Regions from separate parts of the Streptomyces sp. NPDC001709 genome, predicted to be linked through region 2. Evidence: riboswitches for the same ligand, from Rfam matches in the RefSeq annotation. Region 2 holds a riboswitch; the other holds the start of a gene.

Region 1 (8,582 bases), on a different contig from region 2:
AGGTGGCGCTGGCGACGGCCTGACACGGCGAGGGCCCCGCCCGGAAACCGGACGGGGCCCTGCGCACCACCGCTCGCTCAGTCCTCGTAGGCGTCCAGCGGCGGGCAGGAGCACACCAGGTTGCGGTCGCCGAAGGCCTGGTCGATACGGCGCACCGGCGGCCAGTACTTGTCGGCGGCCGAGACACCGGCCGGGAAGACGGCCTCCCCACGGCTGTAGGCGTGCGTCCACTCACCGCCGAGCGCGGCCGCGGTGTGCGGGGCGTTGCGCAGCGGGTTGTCCTCCGCCGGCCACTCACCCGCGCCGACCTTCTCGATCTCCGCGCGGATGGCGATCATCGCGTCGCAGAAACGGTCCAGCTCGGCCAGGTCCTCGGACTCGGTCGGCTCGATCATCAGCGTGCCGGCCACCGGGAAGGACATGGTCGGCGCGTGGAAGCCGTAGTCGATGAGCCGCTTGGCGACGTCGTCCACGCTGACGCCGGTCGCCTTGGTCAGCGGACGCAGGTCGATGATGCACTCGTGCGCGACCAGGTTGCCGGGACCGGTGTAGAGCACCGGGTAGTGCGGCTCCAGGCGCTTGGCCACGTAGTTCGCGGAGAGCACGGCCACCTGCGTGGCGCGCTTGAGACCCTCGCCGCCCATCAGGCGGACGTACGCCCAGGAGATCGGCAGGATGCCCGCGCTGCCCCACGGCGCCGCCGAGATCGGGCCCACGCCCGTCTCCGGGCCGGCAGCCGGCTGCATCGGGTGGTTCGGCAGGTACGGCGCCAGGTGTGCGCGCACACCGACCGGGCCGACGCCCGGACCACCGCCGCCGTGCGGGATGCAGAACGTCTTGTGCAGGTTCAGGTGCGAGACGTCACCGCCGAAGTGGCCCGGCTTGGCGAGGCCGACCAGGGCGTTGAGGTTGGCGCCGTCGACGTACACCTGGCCGCCGGCCTCGTGCACCTGGGCGCAGATGTCGGCGACGTGCTCCTCGAACACACCGTGCGTGGACGGGTAGGTGATCATCAGCACCGCCAGCTCGTCGCGGTACTGCTCGATCTTCGCCCGCAGGTCCTCGACGTCGATCTCGCCGTCCTCGGCGGTCTTGACGACGACGACCTTCATGCCGGCCATCACGGCGCTGGCCGCGTTGGTGCCGTGCGCGGAGGAGGGGATCAGGCAGACGGTGCGCTGCTCGTCGCCGTTGGCGCGGTGGTAGCCGCGTACGGCGAGCAGACCGGCCAGCTCGCCCTGCGAACCGGCGTTCGGCTGGAGGGAGACCTTGTCGTACCCGGTGACCTCGGCGAGACGTTCCTCCAGCTCGCGGATGAGCGTCAGGTAGCCCTGCGCCTGCTCGGCCGGGGCGAAGGGGTGCAGCTGGCCGAACTCGGGCCAGGTGACCGGCTCCATCTCCGTGGTCGCGTTGAGCTTCATGGTGCAGGAGCCCAGCGGGATCATGCCGCGGTCGAGCGCGTAGTCGCGGTCGGCCAGCCTGCGCAGGTAGCGCAGCATCGCGGTCTCGGAGCGGTAATCGTGGAAGACCGGGTGGGTGAGGTAGGAGTCGGTGCGCAGCAGCGCCTCGGGCAGGGTGTCCTCGGCGGTCGCATCCAGCGCCTCGATGTCGCCCTCGACCCCGAAGGCGGACCACACGGCGGCCAGCTGGGCCCGCTTGGTGGTCTCGTCACAGGCCAGGGTGACATGGTCGGCGTCGACCAGGTGGAGGTTGACCCCGTTCTCCCGGGCGGCGGCGACGACGTCGGCGGCCTTGCCGGGCACGCGCGCGGTGATGGTGTCGAAGAAGGCGCCGTGGACGATCTCGACGCCGCCGGCCTTCAGCCCCTCGGCGAGGATCGTGGCGTACCGGTGCGTCCGCCCGGCGATGGCCTTGAGCCCCTCCGGCCCGTGGTAGACGGCGTACATGCCGGCCATCACGGCGAGCAGCACCTGCGCGGTGCAGATGTTACTGGTCGCCTTCTCACGGCGGATGTGCTGCTCACGCGTCTGCAGGGCGAGCCGGTAGGCCTTGTTCCCGTCCGCGTCGACGGAGACGCCCACCAGGCGGCCGGGCAGGCTGCGCGCGAACTTCTCGTGCACCGCCATGTAGCCGGCGTGCGGACCGCCGAAGCCCATCGGCACGCCGAAGCGCTGGGTCGTGCCGACGGCGATGTCCGCACCCAGCTCGCCCGGGGAGGTCAGCAGGGTCAGGGCGAGCAGATCGGCGGCGACGGTGACGAGCGCGCCGAGCTCATGCGCCTGGTCGATGACCGGCTTGATGTCCCGGACGGCACCGGAGGCGCCCGGGTACTGGATCAGCACGCCGTTGATCTCACGCGCGGCGATGTCGGCCGGGATACCGTCGCTGAGGTCGGCGACGACGACCTCGACCCCGGTCGGCTCGGCGCGCGTCTCGATGACGGCGATGGTCTGCGGCAGGGCGTCCGCGTCGACCAGGAACAGGCCCTTCTTGTTCTTGCCCATGCGCCGCGAGAGCGCCATGGCCTCGGCGGCGGCGGTGCCCTCGTCGAGGAGGGAGGCACCCGAGGTGGGCAGACCGGTCAGGTCGGCGACCACGGTCTGGAAGTTCAGCAGGGCTTCGAGCCGCCCCTGGGAGATCTCCGGCTGGTAGGGCGTGTAGGCCGTGTACCAGGCCGGGTTCTCCATGACGTTGCGCAGGATGACCGGCGGAGTGAACGTCCCGTAGTACCCGAGCCCGATCATGGAATCGAGGACCTGGTTGCGGTCGGCGAGCGAGCGCAGCTCGGCAAGCACCTCGGCCTCGGTGCGGGCGCCCGGCAGGTCGAGGGCGTCGGCGTTCTTGATCACATCCGGGACCGCCGCGGCGGTCAGCTCGTCCAGCGAGCCGTAGCCGACCTGGGCGAGCATCTTGGCCCGCGCCTCCTGGTCGGGCCCGATGTGGCGCTGCTCGAACGGGATGCCCGCTTCGAGCTCCGAGAGCGGAATGCGATGGGCGGTCATTGCGGAGGCCTCCTGGTCTGACACGACCTTCGAAGGGCACCACGGCGCGGGTGCCCGGACGGCCTCCCCCTCTGTCATCTCAACCTGAGAGCTTCACCGGGTATGCCCCGGCTTTCACCGTCGGTGAGGGCGGGAGCCGTCGACACCCGCCCTGCTTTCCAGAGTGACCTCGTCCGTGCGGTACGTGAGCCTGAGAGATTCCGGGGAGGATTTGCTCCTTCGGCGCCTCCGAGGTGGTCGGAGGACTCTCCCGCACGGGGTCAGCAGCCGCTGTCAGCCTACCAGCGGGGTCAACGCCCGAGCCCTCGAGTGGCCGGCTCCCTGAATGTGCTCTTTTGTAGTGCTTACGGATGAGTTGCGACCAAGTGGAGGGAGAGGGACCGTGCAGACCGAGATCGATCCGCGCAACCTGATCGGCCGCAAGGCGTTCGACCGCAATGGCACCAAGATCGGCACCATCGACGAGGTCTACCTCGACGACGCGACCGGCGTGCCCGAGTGGGCGGCCATACGCACCGGCCTCTTCTCCCGCGACGCCTTCGTCCCCCTGGAGCCGAGCGAACTGGTCGAAGGCTCCCTCCGCGTCCCCTTCGACCGCGCCCTGATCAAGGATGCCCCCGACTTCGGCGTGGGCCGCCACCTCTCCCCCGAACAGGAACTCCAGCTCTACCACCACTACGGCCTCGACGTAGCCTCACCTCCCTCAGCCCCGGACCACGACTTCGGCAAGCTGGCGGGGTCGGAGGAGACCTGATCGTCCCCTGGGGTCCGGGGCGGAGCCCCGTGTCGGTCACTGCTCGACCGACCGAGACGAGCGGGCGGGTGGGAAAGATCCGCAACCAACGGCAACGGATCAGCGGACTCCAGCGCAGGATCCCCGACGAGGAACGTCCGCACCCTCCCCGGAGGCGACTGCGGCGTCTCGAACCGCACCGTCACCCGTCCCAGCCCACTCCCCTGCACCCACCCGTGCCCGTACTCCGCGTGCCTGACGTCCTGTCCCGCCCGCCAGTGCCTTTCGACGGGCTCCGGCCGCTCTACGACAACCTCGGCCTCGGCCTCCTCCGGCGCCTCCGCCGCCCGCGAGGGCATGGCCTGTGCGAACAGATCCTCCTGCGTGTAGTCGGCGAGCCCGGAAACGCCCACACCCAGCAGCCGTACCCCACCCGTGGTGTCCACGGAGTCCAGCAACCGCGCCGCCGCCTCCCGGACGACCGCCGGATCGTCCGTGGGCCCCCTGAGCGTCTCGGAGCGGGTCAGCGTCGAGAAGTCGTACCTGCGCACCTTCAGCACTATGGTCCGCCCCGACAGCCCGGCCCCGCGCAGCCGCCCCACGCACCGGTCGGCGAGCCGCTGCACCTCCAGCCCGATCCGCAGCCGGTCATGGATGTCCACGTCGTAGGTGTCCTCGACCGACACCGACTTCGCCTCGCGCTCGGCCACCACGGGCCGCTCGTCGCGGGCCAGCGCCATGGCGTACAACGCGTGCCCGTGCGCCTTGCCCAGCAGTCGCACCAGCTCGTCCTCCCCGGCCTCGGCGAGCTCCTCAACGGTCGTGATCCCGGCTCTGCGCAGATGGTCCCCGGTGGCCGGCCCGACCCCGGGCAGGGTCCGCACCGGCATGGGGCCGAGCAGGGCCCGCTCGGTGCCGGGGTCGATGACCACCAGGCCGTCCGGCTTGGCCTGCTCGGAGGCGATCTTGGCGAGCATCTTGGAGGCGGCGAGCCCCACCGATCCGGTGAGCCCCGTGACCGCCCGGATGTCCGCGCGCAGCTTGATCCCGGCCAGCCGCGCCGACTCCTCGTCCCCGGCCGTCCCGCCCGCCTCCAGGTCCACGAACGCCTCGTCCAGGCTGAGCGGCTCCACCAGCGGCGACAGCTCCCGCAGCAGCGCCATCACCTGCTCGCTGATCGCCCGGTACACGGTGAAGCGCGGCACCAGATACGCGGCGTTGGGTGCCAGCCGGCGTGCCTGGGCCATGGGCATCGCCGAGTGGACCCCGAAGACCCGTGCCTCGTACGACGCGGTGGCCACCACCCCGCGCGGTCCGAGCCCGCCCACGACGACCGCCTTCCCGCGCAGGCTCGGCTTGGATGCCTGTTCCACCGAGGCGTAGAAGGCATCCATGTCGAGATGCAGGATCGTGGGCGCGTTTCTCACATCTCCGATGCTGCACCACGGCACTGACAATGCCGGGTCCCGGAGCGCGCCGGTGTCAGACCGCCCGGTTGCGCCGCCGCGCCAGCTCGTCCGCGGGGTTGTGCCCGACGAGCGTCTCGCCGGTGTCGATGCGCTCGCCGTGCAGCTGGGAGAGCGCGCTTTCCACGTCCCGCCACACCACGCCGACGGCGATCCCGAAGATGCCCTGACCGCCCTGGAGCAGGGCGTGGACCTCGTCCGGCGAGGTGCACTCGTACACCGTGGCGCCGTCGCTCATCAGCGTCATCCGCTCCAGGTCACGGAAACCGCGTTCTCTGAGGTGCTGGACAGCCGTGCGGATGTTCTGCAGCGAGACCCCGGTGTCCAGGAACCGCTTCACGATCTTCAGGACGACGACGTCCCGGAAGCTGTACAGACGCTGTGTGCCCGACCCGTACGCGGGCCGCACGCTCGGCTCGACCAGGCCGGTGCGCGCCCAGTAGTCGAGCTGCCGGTAGGTGATGCCCGCGGCCGCGCAGGCCGTAGGCCCGCGGTAGCCGATCTCTTCCGATGCCATGGACGCCGCCCCTCCGCCGTTCGGCACCACCGTCGGCCGCTGCGGAGCGTGACCCACCGCGCTGCTGTGAACCGGGTACGGACCGCTCTCCCCGAAACCGCGCACGGGAGCACCCCCAGCCGTACCGTCGCCGCTGGTTCTCACGCCGACCTCCGTCCTTGACCTGCCTTCTCGACGGTAGGCAGTCACCAGGGGTGCGTCAACGATCGCCACACTCGGCACGCCGAGTGATAATCACCCTAGGAGTGGTTTCCCGTGCCCCACCGCGGGGAAAGGCTAGCCGAATGCGTTCGCGGGAAGCCGTAGGACGCTCTCAATGGCCGGTGGCAATTGCCCGCTCAGCAGGCGTCGGCGCGCGTCGGCCGCTCACGCTCACTGGCTGCTGGTGCCGAAGTCCTCGGGCGAGATCTGGTCGAGGAACTCGCGGAACTTCTCCACCTCGTCCTCCTGCTCGTCCGGAATGGCGATGCCGGCGTCGTCCAGCACCGTGTCACTGCCGTAGATCGGCGTTCCGGTGCGCAGGGCCAGCGCTATGGCATCGGAGGGACGGGCACTGACCTCGACCCCGCTGGCGAAGACCAGCTCCGCGTAGAAGACGCCTTCCCGCAGGTCGGTGATGCGTACTTCGGTCAGCTCCTGGCCGACGGCCTCCAGCACGTCCTTGAACAGGTCGTGGGTCAGCGGCCTGGCAGGGGCCATCCCCTGCTGGGCGAACGCGATCGCCGTCGCCTCCCCCGGACCGATCCAGATGGGGAGGTAACGATCGCCTCCCACTTCGCGCAGGAGCACGATCGGTTGGTTGGAGGGCATTTCGACCCGGACACCTACGACATCGAGCTCGTTCACACAGCAACCCTAGGCCGTGCCCGGGATGTTTGGGTAGTCGGGCCGGGAACAGGTGCCCGATCCGGCCGCGGGCAGCCCCCGGCGTTCAGGGCAGCCGCACCCCGAGCGCGGTCTGTACCAGTGCCGCGTGCAACTTCACCGTGAGCGCGGCCAGCTCCTTCGTACGCGCCTCGGCATGTGCCCTGGTCTGCGGGTTGCGGTGGCGCTTGAGCGGGGCAACCACCTGGTCGACGAGTCCGGCCTCGCGGTCGGCGGCGGCCTTCATCACCCGAAGGTGGCGTGGCTCGATCCCGAACCGGCCCAGTTCCGCCACGAGCGAGACCACGGTGACCGCCTCGGCGTCGTACGACCCGTCCTCCAGCGGAGCGATGAGCCCGTACGACTCCCACTCCTTCAGCTCGCCCTCGTCGATGTCCGCGGCCGCCAGCAGCTCGGCCCTGCCCACCCGGGCCACCGTGGGCGTCACAGGTGCCTCCGGAACATCCTCCGCCGTGCGCTGACGCCCCACGACGGGCAGCTGGACGGCCTCACCCCGCTCCATGGCGTCCAGGTGGTCACGGATCACCTTGAGCGGCAGATAGTGGTCCCGCTGCATCCTCAGCACATGGGCCAGGCGCTCGACATCCCCGGCACTGAACTTGCGGTACCCCGAAGGGGTCCGCTGCGGCTCGACGAGCCCCTCGGACTCCAGGAAACGGATCTTGGAGATGGTGACTTCGGGGAACTCGTCGCGCAACGCGTTCAGCACCGTGCCGATGCTCACCAGCCCGCTGTCCCTGGCGGCGGTACCGCTTCGGGCACCGCCGCTCGGTGTTTGAAGCATGGACCTTCCCTGGGGTCCCCCCGGACACCGGTCCGGGGGCGGGTCAGATGCCCTGCCGGCTCGCGTAGAACACCAGCCGGTACTTGCCGATCTGCACCTCGTCACCGTTGGACAGAGCCACCTGGTCGATCCGCTCACGGTTGACGTACGTGCCGTTCAGACTGCCCACGTCGGCCACTGTGAACGAGCCGTCCGGGGAGCGCCGGAACTCCACGTGCCGCCGCGAGACCGTGACGTCGTCCAGGAAGATGTCGCTCTGCGGGTGACGGCCGGCCGTGGTCAGGTCGCTGTCGAGGAGGAAACGGCTGCCCGAGTTCGGTCCCCGGCGCACCACCAGCAGCGCCGAGCCCATCGGCAGCGCGTCGACCGCAGCCTGCGCCTCCGGCGACAGCATCGGCACCTGCGTCTGACCGGTGACCTCGGAGTCGTAGGCCTCGAGACCGGAGATCGAGATCGTGGACGTCGTCTCGGAGGCACGCTCCGGCGCCACCCCGGGGCGCAGCGGCGCGCCACAGTTGGAGCAGAAGCGGGCGTTCTCCGCGTTGCGGTTACCGCACCTCGTACACACCAGGACCGACATGGACGGATCCTCCTGCGGCTGCCCCGCCGGGGCGTTGGACGCGTACGGGCCGGGGGCGAACCCTCCACCCGTACCTGAGGTTGACGGTTGCCCGAAACCTATGCCGCCGGACTGGGCAGGGTCAACCGACGCCCCGCCCTGACCTCCGGAAATGTCACCGCCCGGACCAGCGACCTGATCCCGGAACAGCGGGCGCTGACCCTCCGCGTCGGGCTGTGCGCGATGCCGAGCGGTCGCGTTGTCGCTGCCTTCTCGCGCGCTCTTGCCGAACAACTTCGCAAACAACTTCACGGGCGATTCCCCTTGACCGAAACAGACCCGCCCGTGGGGCAGGACGAACCCTGATTGCCTACACCGGCAGAGCCGGACATTCTCACAACGTCCGTATCCACCAGACAGTTTCCACCACGCACCACCCCTTCGATGCGCCGACCCCCCGCAACCTCATGCCCCTGCCTGCCGTCCCCCATGCACCGCCGGTTCACTGGGAGGACGACCGAGCGTAGTCAGGCCGCTTCGCCTGTCGCAAGGCGTCCACAACGATCTTGTCGGACTGCTCGACCGTCACCGTGGCCTGCTCCTTCTCCAGCGTCTGCACCACGCCTCCCGGGATGTTCAGCGCGGGCTCCAGGTCCTGCGGCTTGCCGATGACCT
Region 2 (8,582 bases):
TCGAAGAGGAACTTGCCCTTGAGGGAGTCGCGGTCCGGCCAGGCGTTCGCCTTCGCCGCCGCGTCCAGCGAGCCGTACGTCCCGCCCAGCAGATCGGCCGGCTTGTAGACGCTGCCGCCGAGCTTCTGGGACACGAGCGTGTCGAACTCGTCCGGTCCCATACCCGCGTTGTTGTTGAAGCCGACCTTCATCTCGACCTTGATGACGATCGGCGGGTGGTCGGGGTGGAGCTGGTTCCAGGCGGCCATGTTGTCCAGGCAGCTGCCGAGGTCCTGGTTGCGGCTCTTGCTGTACAGCTCGCTCGGGGTCTTCGCGGCCTCGCAGTTGTTGTCGTTGCCCAGCGGATTGCTGTGGCTGACCCGCCAGCGGTGGCTGATGCTGTCCACGTACACGTCCAGCTCCAGCAGCGAGGCGCCGGAGTCCAACGCCTGTGCGAAGTAGGTGTACTTGGCCTTGTCGTACGCGTTGTGCGTCCCGATCGCCGTGGTCCCGGAGAACCTGGGCGCCGCCGCGTGGGCGTTGCCCGGCCCCATCACCAGCAGAGCGGCGGCCCCCGCGAGTGCCGCCAGCCGTCTCGCTGCGCCCATTCCTCAACTCTCCTTCGCTGTCGCCCAGTTGGCGGCAGCGTAGGAGCGAGCGGTTACTGAACGGTAGCCCCTGGCGGAACATCAGTCCCTCTCCGGCCGTCGCGCCCGCACACCAGTGGCGGCTAGATTGCTAGCATGCTAGCCTCGAAGGCGTGGGTGATGAGGAAGTCAAACAGTTCAACGTGTACCTGCCGATCGGACTGATCAAGCAGGTCAAGTACCGCGCCATCGAGTCGGGCATGTCGTTGTCGGCGCTGGTCGCAGACGCGCTGCGCGCCTACCTCGACGACGCCCCCGGACAGCAGCAGTCGACTGGGAAGAAGGAGACCTGACATGGCGACCGAAGGCATCGAGGCCGTGTTCCTGGAGACCCACAACTGGGGAAAGGCGGCGCAGTTCTTCCAGGCGCTGGGCTACGATCTGGAGTTCGCGACCGACCACAACTCCGGCCAGTTCCGCAACGGCGACGGGCCGTACGTGTTCATCGCCGAGATCCCCGAGGACCGGGAGCCGCAGACGCAGATCGTGTTCAAGGTGCCGGACGCGGACGCGTTCGAGGCCGAGCCCGCCGTCGAGGTGGTCACGCCGTTCGAGGACACCCACTTCGGGACCCGGCTGATGACGGTCCGCGATCCGGACGGACGGCTGTGGAGCCTCCAGGCCCCCGCGGCGAAGTGACGGGCAGGGGAGGCGACGTCATGACCGGCAACGACACGACGGACGACCGGACCGGGACGCCGGACAACACCGCGGTGCGCTGCGCCCTGTGGCGGGCGATGCACGTCCAGGTCGACCCGCCGCCCCACGTCCTGGAGGACGAGATCGGCCTCCGGATCGCGGACCCCGGACCGGACTGGCGCGACCGCCCGGACATGGACCCGAGCGCCACCAGGGGGTTCCGCGCGGCCATGGTGGCCCGCGCCCGCTTCATCGAGGACCTGGTCGCCGAGCAGGCCGACCGCGGCGTCGACCAGTACGTCGTCCTGGGCGCCGGCCTGGACACCTTCGCCCAGCGCAAGCCGGAGACCGCCTCCCGCCTGCGGGTCTTCGAGATCGACCAGCCGGGCCCGCAGGCCTTCAAGCGCCGCCGCCTGGCCGAACTCGGCCTTGGCGTCCCGGACGGGCTGCACCTGGTGCCGGTGGACTTCGAGGCGGACGGCGAGTCCTGGCCGACGCGGCTCACCGCGGCCGGATTCGATGCCGGACGGCCGGCGGTGATCACCTCCACCGGCGTCACCATGTACCTCACCAAGGAGGCCACGGCGGCCACCCTGCGCCAGATCGCCGCGCTGGCACCCGGCTCGACCCTCGCCATGACCTTCCTGCTGCCGGAAGAGCTGGTGGACGAGCGCGACCGTGCCGGCCTCAAGGCCAGCGAGACGGGCGCCCGCGCCTCCGGCACCCCGTTCCGCAGCTTCTACACCCCCGGCGACATGCTGAACCTCGCCCGCGAGGCCGGCTTCACAGACGTCCGGCACATCCCGGGCACCTCACTCGCCGAACGCTACTTCGCGGCCCGCCCCGACGGCCTGCGCCCGTCGACCGGGGAGGATCTGCTCCTGGCCCGGACCTGAGCGAGCCGACGCCGGCGGGGAGCCCGCGTGCGCAGTCACCGAGCTCCCCGACGAGTCCGGGCTCCCGACGAGTCCGGACTCCCCACGCTCAGCACTCGATGATGTTGACCGCCAGCCCGCCCCGGGCCGTCTCCTTGTACTTCACCGACATGTCCGCGCCCGTGTCCTTCATGGTCTTGATGACCTTGTCGAGGGACACCTTGTGGGAGCCGTCGCCGCGCATGGCCATCTTGGCGGCGGTGACCGCCTTCACCGCGGCCATGCCGTTGCGCTCGATGCACGGGATCTGGACCAGGCCGCCGACCGGGTCGCAGGTCAGGCCGAGGTTGTGCTCCATGCCGATCTCGGCCGCGTTCTCGACCTGCTCGGAGGAGCCGCCGAGGACCTCGGCCAGTGCGCCCGCGGCCATCGAGCAGGCGGAGCCGACCTCGCCCTGGCAACCGACCTCGGCGCCGGAGATGGAGGCGTTCTCCTTGAAAAGCATGCCGATCGCGCCCGCAGCCAGCAGGAAGCGGACGACGCCGTCCTCGTCGGCGCCGGGGACGAAGTTGATGTAGTAGTGCAGGACCGCCGGGATGATGCCGGCCGCGCCGTTCGTGGGGGCCGTGACGACGCGGCCGCCCGCCGCGTTCTCCTCGTTCACCGCCATCGCGTAGAGCGTGATCCACTCCATCGCGTGCGCCGGCGCGTCGCCCTCGGCGCGCAGCTGTCGGGCGGAGACGGCCGCGCGGCGGCGGACCTTCAGACCGCCGGGCAGGATGCCCTCGCGGGACATGCCGCGCCGGACGCACTCGCGCATCACCCGCCAGATCTCCAGCAGGCCCTCGCGTATCTCCGTCTCCGTGCGCCAGGCCCGTTCGTTCTCCAGCATCAGGGAGGAGATCGACAGGCCCGTCTCCTTCGTCAGGCGCAGCAGCTCGTCGCCCGTGCGGAAGGGGTACTTCAGGACCGTGTCGTCCAGCTTGATCCGGTCCGCGCCGACCGCCTCCTCGTCCACGACGAAGCCGCCGCCGACCGAGTAGTAGGTCTTCGAGAGCAGTTCCGCGCCGCCGGCGTCGTACGCCCACAGCGTCATGCCGTTGGCGTGGTACGGCAGGGCCTTGCGGCGGTGCAGCACGAGGTCCTTGTCGAAGTCGAACGCGATCTCGTGCTCGCCCAGCAGGCTGATCCGGCCTTCGGCCTTGATCGCCTCCACGCGCGCGTCCGCGGTCTCCACGTCCACCGTGCGCGGCGAGTCGCCGGTCAGGCCGAGCAGGACGGCCTTCGGGGTGCCGTGGCCGTGCCCGGTCGCGCCCAGGGAGCCGTACAGCTCGGTGCGGACGGAGGCGACCTGCTCCAGGACGCCTTCGTTGCGCAGTCTGCGGGCGAACATCCGCGCCGCACGCATCGGGCCGACCGTGTGGGAGCTGGACGGGCCGATGCCGATCGAGAACAGGTCGAAGACCGAGATGGCCACGGTCACTCCTCAAGACAGGGGGTGGCGGGGCACCCTCCGGGATCCTCCGTCGGGCGCCCCACCGGGGACTTACTTGTCCGGGTCTACTTGGTCAGGCCCGGGTACAGCGGGTGCTTGTCGGCGAGCGCCTTCACGCGCGCCTTGAGGGCCTCGGCGTCGTAGGACGGCTTCAGCGCCTCGGCGATCACGTCCGCGACCTCGGCGAAGTCCTCGGCCGTGAAGCCGCGGGTCGCCAGGGCGGGCGTGCCGATCCGCAGGCCCGACGTCACCATCGGGGGCCGCGGGTCGTTCGGGACCGCGTTGCGGTTGACCGTGATGCCGACCTCGTGGAGACGGTCCTCGGCCTGCTGCCCGTCCAGCTCGGACTCGCGCAGATCCACCAGGATCAGGTGCACGTCCGTGCCGCCGGACAGCACGTTCACCCCGGCCTCGCGGGCGTCCGCCGCCGTCAGGCGCTCGGCGAGGATGCGGGCACCCTCCACGGTACGACGCTGGCGCTCCTTGAACTCCTCCGAGGCCGCGACCTTGAAGGAGACCGCCTTCGCCGCGATCACGTGCTCCAGGGGACCGCCCTGGAAGCCCGGGAAGACGGACGAGTTCAGCTTCTTCGCGAAGTCCTTGCCGCGCGCGAGGATGATGCCGCCGCGCGGACCGCCCAGCGTCTTGTGGGTGGTGGAGGTCACCACGTCGGCGTACGGCACCGGGTTCGCGTGCAGACCGGCCGCGACCAGGCCCGCGAAGTGCGCCATGTCGACCCACAGGTAGGCCTCGACCTCGTCGGCGATCCGGCGGAACTCGGCGAAGTCCAGCTCACGCGGGTACGCCGACCAGCCCGCGATGATCACCTTCGGGCGGTGCTCCTTGGCGAGCCGCTCGACCTCGGCCATGTCGACCAGACCGGTGCCGGCGTCCACGTGGTACGCGACCACGTTGAACTGCTTGCCGGAGAAGTTCAGGCGCATGCCGTGGGTCAGGTGGCCGCCGTGGGCGAGGTCCAGGCCGAGGATGGTGTCCCCGGGCTGGGCGAGCGCGAACAGGGCCGCCTGGTTGGCGGAGGCGCCGGAGTGGGGCTGGACGTTGGCGTACTCGGCGCCGAACAGCTCCTTGAGCCGGTCGATCGCGATCTGCTCGGCGACGTCGACGTGCTCGCAGCCGCCGTAGTAGCGGCGGCCCGGGTAGCCCTCGGCGTACTTGTTGGTGAGGACGGAACCCTGCGCCTCCATCACCGCGAGCGGCGCGAAGTTCTCGGAGGCGATCATCTCCAGCGTGGACTGCTGGCGGCCGAGCTCGGCGTCGACCGCGGCGGCGATCTCCGGGTCCAGCTCGTGCAGGGACGTGTTCAGGACAGTCATGCGGTTACGGCTCCTCAGCCGGCGTTCTGGGCGGTGTACTCGTCGGCGGAGAGCAGGTCGGCCGGCTCCTCCGCGACGCGCACCTTGAACAGCCAGCCGCCCTCGAAGGGGGCCGAGTTCACCAGCGACGGGTCGTTGACGACGTCCTCGTTGATCTCGGTGACCTCACCGGTGACCGGCGAGTACAGGTCGGAGACCGACTTGGTCGACTCCAGCTCGCCGCAGGTCTCGCCCGCGGTCACGGTGGAGCCGACCTCGGGGAGCTGGGCGTAGACCACATCGCCGAGCGCGTTGGCCGCGAACTCGGTGATGCCGACCGTCGAGACGCCGTCCTCGGCGGCCGACAGCCACTCGTGCTCCTTGCTGTAGCGCAGCTGCTGGGGGTTGCTCATGGCCTGAATTCTCCTGTACGCGCGGGAATGCTGATGAAGGGGGACTGCTGAAGCCGCTGGTGAGCAGCGGAAACGTGCGCGGGGTCACACGGTGACCGCACCCAGTGTCTACTTCTGGCGCTTGTAGAACGGCAGTGCCACGACCTCGTACGGTTCGTGGCTGCCCCGGATGTCCACGCCGACGCCCTCGGTGCCCGGCGCCGCGTGCGCGGCGTCGACGTAGGCCATGGCGATCGGCTTGCCCAGGGTGGGGGAGGGGGCGCCGGAGGTGATCTCGCCGATCACCTCGCCGCCCGCGACGACGGCGTACCCGGCGCGCGGCACCCGGCGGCCCTCGGCGATGAGACCGACGAGGACCCGCGGCGGGTTCTCCTGGGCGCGGGAAGCGGCCTCGGCGAGCGCCTCGCGCCCGACGAAGTCGCCCTCCTTCTCGAACTTCACCACCCGGCCGAGCCCGGCGTCGAAGGGGGTGAGCGAGGTGGTCAGCTCGTGCCCGTACAGCGGCATGCCCGCCTCCAGGCGCAGGGTGTCCCGGCAGGACAGGCCGCACGGGACCAGACCGACGCCCTCGCCGGCCTTGGTCAGTGCCTGCCACAGCTCGACCGCGTGCTCGGGCTTCACGAACAGCTCGAAGCCGTCCTCGCCGGTGTACCCGGTGCGGGCGATGAGGGCCGGGACGCCGGCGACCGTGCCGGGCAGGCCGGCGTAGTACTTCAGGCCGTCGAGGTCGGCGTCGGTGAGGGACTTCAGGATGCCGGGCGACTCGGGGCCCTGGACGGCGATCAAGGCGTACGCGTCCCGGTCGTCGCGCACCTCGGCGTCGAAGCCGGCGGAACGCTCGACCAGGGCGTCCAGCACCACCTGGGCGTTGGAGGCGTTGGCGACGACCATGTACTCGGTCTCGGCGAGCCGGTAGACGATCAGGTCGTCCAGGATGCCGCCGTCGGCCCGGCAGATCATGGTGTAGCGGGCGCGGCCCACGCCGACGGAGGCGATGTTGCCGACCAGGGCGAAGTTCAGCAGGGCGGCCGCCTGGGCGCCGGTGACGGTGATCTCGCCCATGTGGGAGAGGTCGAAGAGCCCCGCCTTCGTCCGTACGGCGACGTGCTCGTCGCGCTCGGAGCCGTAGCGCAGGGGCATGTCCCAGCCGGCGAAGTCGGTCATCGTCGCACCGAGCGAGCGATGCAGCGCATCCAGCGCGGTATGACGGAGTTCGGTACTGCTCATCGGTCGGTCGTCTCCCAAGGAATGACAGGCGAGGAACGTTCCTCCCCATCTGTCATCGGAACCTGAGAGGTTCGCCAGGACCGCCACAGGGACGATCGCGGCTTGCACCTTGGGTGGAGCCACTGACACAGCGGCCCGCTTTTCAGATGTGCCTCGCCCGCGCGGTAACGGGGCCTGAGAGATTCAAGGGAGGGACTTGCTCCTTCGGCGCCCCAGCGAAGGCTGCTGGGGACTCTCCCGCGCGGATTCAAGCGGCCGGTATGCAGTTGGCGGCCACATCATTGCACGGCGAGCGGGCTTTTGTAACCGACCTGTGGCAGGACGCGGACCCCGCCACCGACATCGTCCATTACCTTCTCTTTACGCATTTCGGGAACGAGGATTGCCGAGCCGACAGGGGAGGACGATCACGGTGAACAGGACCCCGTTGTACGCCACCGTCACTACCGGCACCACGGGCACCGCGGTGCCGAGGCAACGCCCCGGCCCGCTCCCGGTCGTCCGCGATCTGCGCGACCGCGCCGGCCGCGGCCCGCGCGCCCTGGTGTTCGGCCCCAGCGACCTGGTCGTGATCACCGGCCTGCCCGGCAGCGGCAAGTCCACCCTGATGCACCGCGCGGTCACGGGCCGCCGCATCGACTCCCAGGACACGCGGGACCGCTGGGACGCCCGCGCCCCCCGTCTGCTGCCCTACGCCCTCTACCGGCCCCTGGTGCGCCTCGCCCACTACGCCGGCCTGCGCCGCGTCCTGCGCGCCGGGGAGGGCGTCGTCGTGCACGACTGCGGCACCCAGCCCTGGGTGCGCGTCTGGCTCGCCCGCGAGGCGCGCCGCCGCGGCGGCACCCTCCACCTCCTCCTGCTCGACGTCACTCCCGAGACCGCCCGCGAGGGCCAGCACGAGCGCGGCCGGACCGTCTCCTCCTACGCCTTCCACCGCCACCGGCGTACGACCACCCGGCTGCTCACCGCGATCGAGCGCGGCGAGCTGCCCGCGGGCTGCGGCTCGGCCACCCTGCTGGACCGCCCGGCGGCGAACGCCCTGCACCGGATCGAGTTCACGGGGTCGGCCGCTGTCACAGCCAACCGCTAGCCTTCTTGGTCACAGAGTGATTCCCAGCAGGCGGTAGGCAGATGGACTTCCCGGCGGACATTCCCGCGGACTTCCCGGCACAGGCGCACCCCCAGCCGCACGGCGGCTGGCCCGGCAACGAGCTGGAGGAGGTGCTCTCGGCCTCCCTCGGCATACCCGCCGCGGCCGGCCGGATCATCGAGGTGCTGGGCCGCAGCCTGCTCTGGATCCCGCTGCCGAGCGGCGGCGGCCCGGACAGCGGCCCGCTCGACCTGCCCACGCTGGACATCGAGGGCCAGGTGTACGTCCCGGTGTTCAGCTCCGAGGAGCAGCTGCACCAGGCGGCCGGCTCCCACATGCCCTACACCATCGCCCCGGCCGTGGAGTTCGCCCGCGGCCTGCCCCCGCAGGTCGGTATCGCCGTGAACCCCGACGCGCTGGTCGGCATCCCGCTGCCGCCCGCTGCGGTGGCCGAGCTGTGCCGGACCGGCCGTACCCCGCTCGACGGCCCCGCCACCGGCGGCCGGGTCCGCCTGTTCGAGCCCGACTGGCAGGACGACCCGGTCGACTTCCTCTCCGCCGCGTCCGCCGAGTTCGCCGAGACCGGCGTGGTCCTCACCGCCCGCCGCTGCCTGGCCGCCATAGAGACGGACGACCCGGTGATGTTCGTAGGCGTGGAACTGTCCCAGTGGGAGGGCGACCTGCGCACCCTCCCCATGCAGGCCCTGGGCAGAGCCCTCGGTAAAGTCCCGGTCAAATGGCCGGTCAACCTGGTCCTCCTGGACGTGACGGACGACCCGGTGGCCGAATGGCTGAGGTCGAAGGTCCGCCCCTTCTATCAGTACGGTCACTGAGGCGCGCCCCAAAGGGGCGCGGGGAACTGCGCGACAAGCCACAACGCACCCGCACCCGCGCACGCACCCGG

What was found. Region 2 has a riboswitch for glycine ahead of gcvT (glycine cleavage system aminomethyltransferase GcvT). Riboswitches for the same ligand answer to the same signal wherever they lie in the genome.
Region 1: another riboswitch for glycine. It lies ahead of gcvP (aminomethyl-transferring glycine dehydrogenase); the one in region 2 lies ahead of gcvT (glycine cleavage system aminomethyltransferase GcvT).

The regions. Positions count from the first base shown of each region.
Region 1 covers NZ_JBSFGB010000009.1:5,465-14,046, reverse strand. The annotation lists gene ACWC0C_RS15955 (TOBE domain-containing protein) at 1-23, shown strand, start outside; gene gcvP (aminomethyl-transferring glycine dehydrogenase) at 78-2,963, opposite strand; glycine riboswitch at 3,132-3,226, opposite strand; gene ACWC0C_RS15945 (PRC-barrel domain-containing protein) at 3,346-3,717, shown strand; gene ACWC0C_RS15940 (DNA polymerase IV) at 3,639-5,123, opposite strand; gene ACWC0C_RS15935 (MerR family transcriptional regulator) at 5,179-5,823, opposite strand; gene ACWC0C_RS15930 (bifunctional nuclease family protein) at 6,052-6,525, opposite strand; gene ftsR (transcriptional regulator FtsR) at 6,611-7,348, opposite strand; gene ACWC0C_RS15920 (FHA domain-containing protein) at 7,392-8,219, opposite strand; gene ACWC0C_RS15915 (DUF881 domain-containing protein) at 8,410-8,582, opposite strand, start outside.
Region 2 covers NZ_JBSFGB010000014.1:176,849-185,430, reverse strand. The annotation lists gene ACWC0C_RS21965 (phosphatidylinositol-specific phospholipase C domain-containing protein) at 1-587, opposite strand, end outside; gene ACWC0C_RS21960 (ribbon-helix-helix domain-containing protein) at 740-919, shown strand; gene ACWC0C_RS21955 (VOC family protein) at 921-1,265, shown strand; gene ACWC0C_RS21950 (class I SAM-dependent methyltransferase) at 1,286-2,161, shown strand; gene ACWC0C_RS21945 (L-serine ammonia-lyase) at 2,250-3,617, opposite strand; gene glyA (serine hydroxymethyltransferase) at 3,701-4,969, opposite strand; gene gcvH (glycine cleavage system protein GcvH) at 4,984-5,361, opposite strand; gene gcvT (glycine cleavage system aminomethyltransferase GcvT) at 5,470-6,588, opposite strand; glycine riboswitch at 6,628-6,740, opposite strand; glycine riboswitch at 6,741-6,838, opposite strand; gene ACWC0C_RS21925 (AAA family ATPase) at 6,995-7,678, shown strand; gene ACWC0C_RS21920 (enhanced serine sensitivity protein SseB) at 7,720-8,511, shown strand.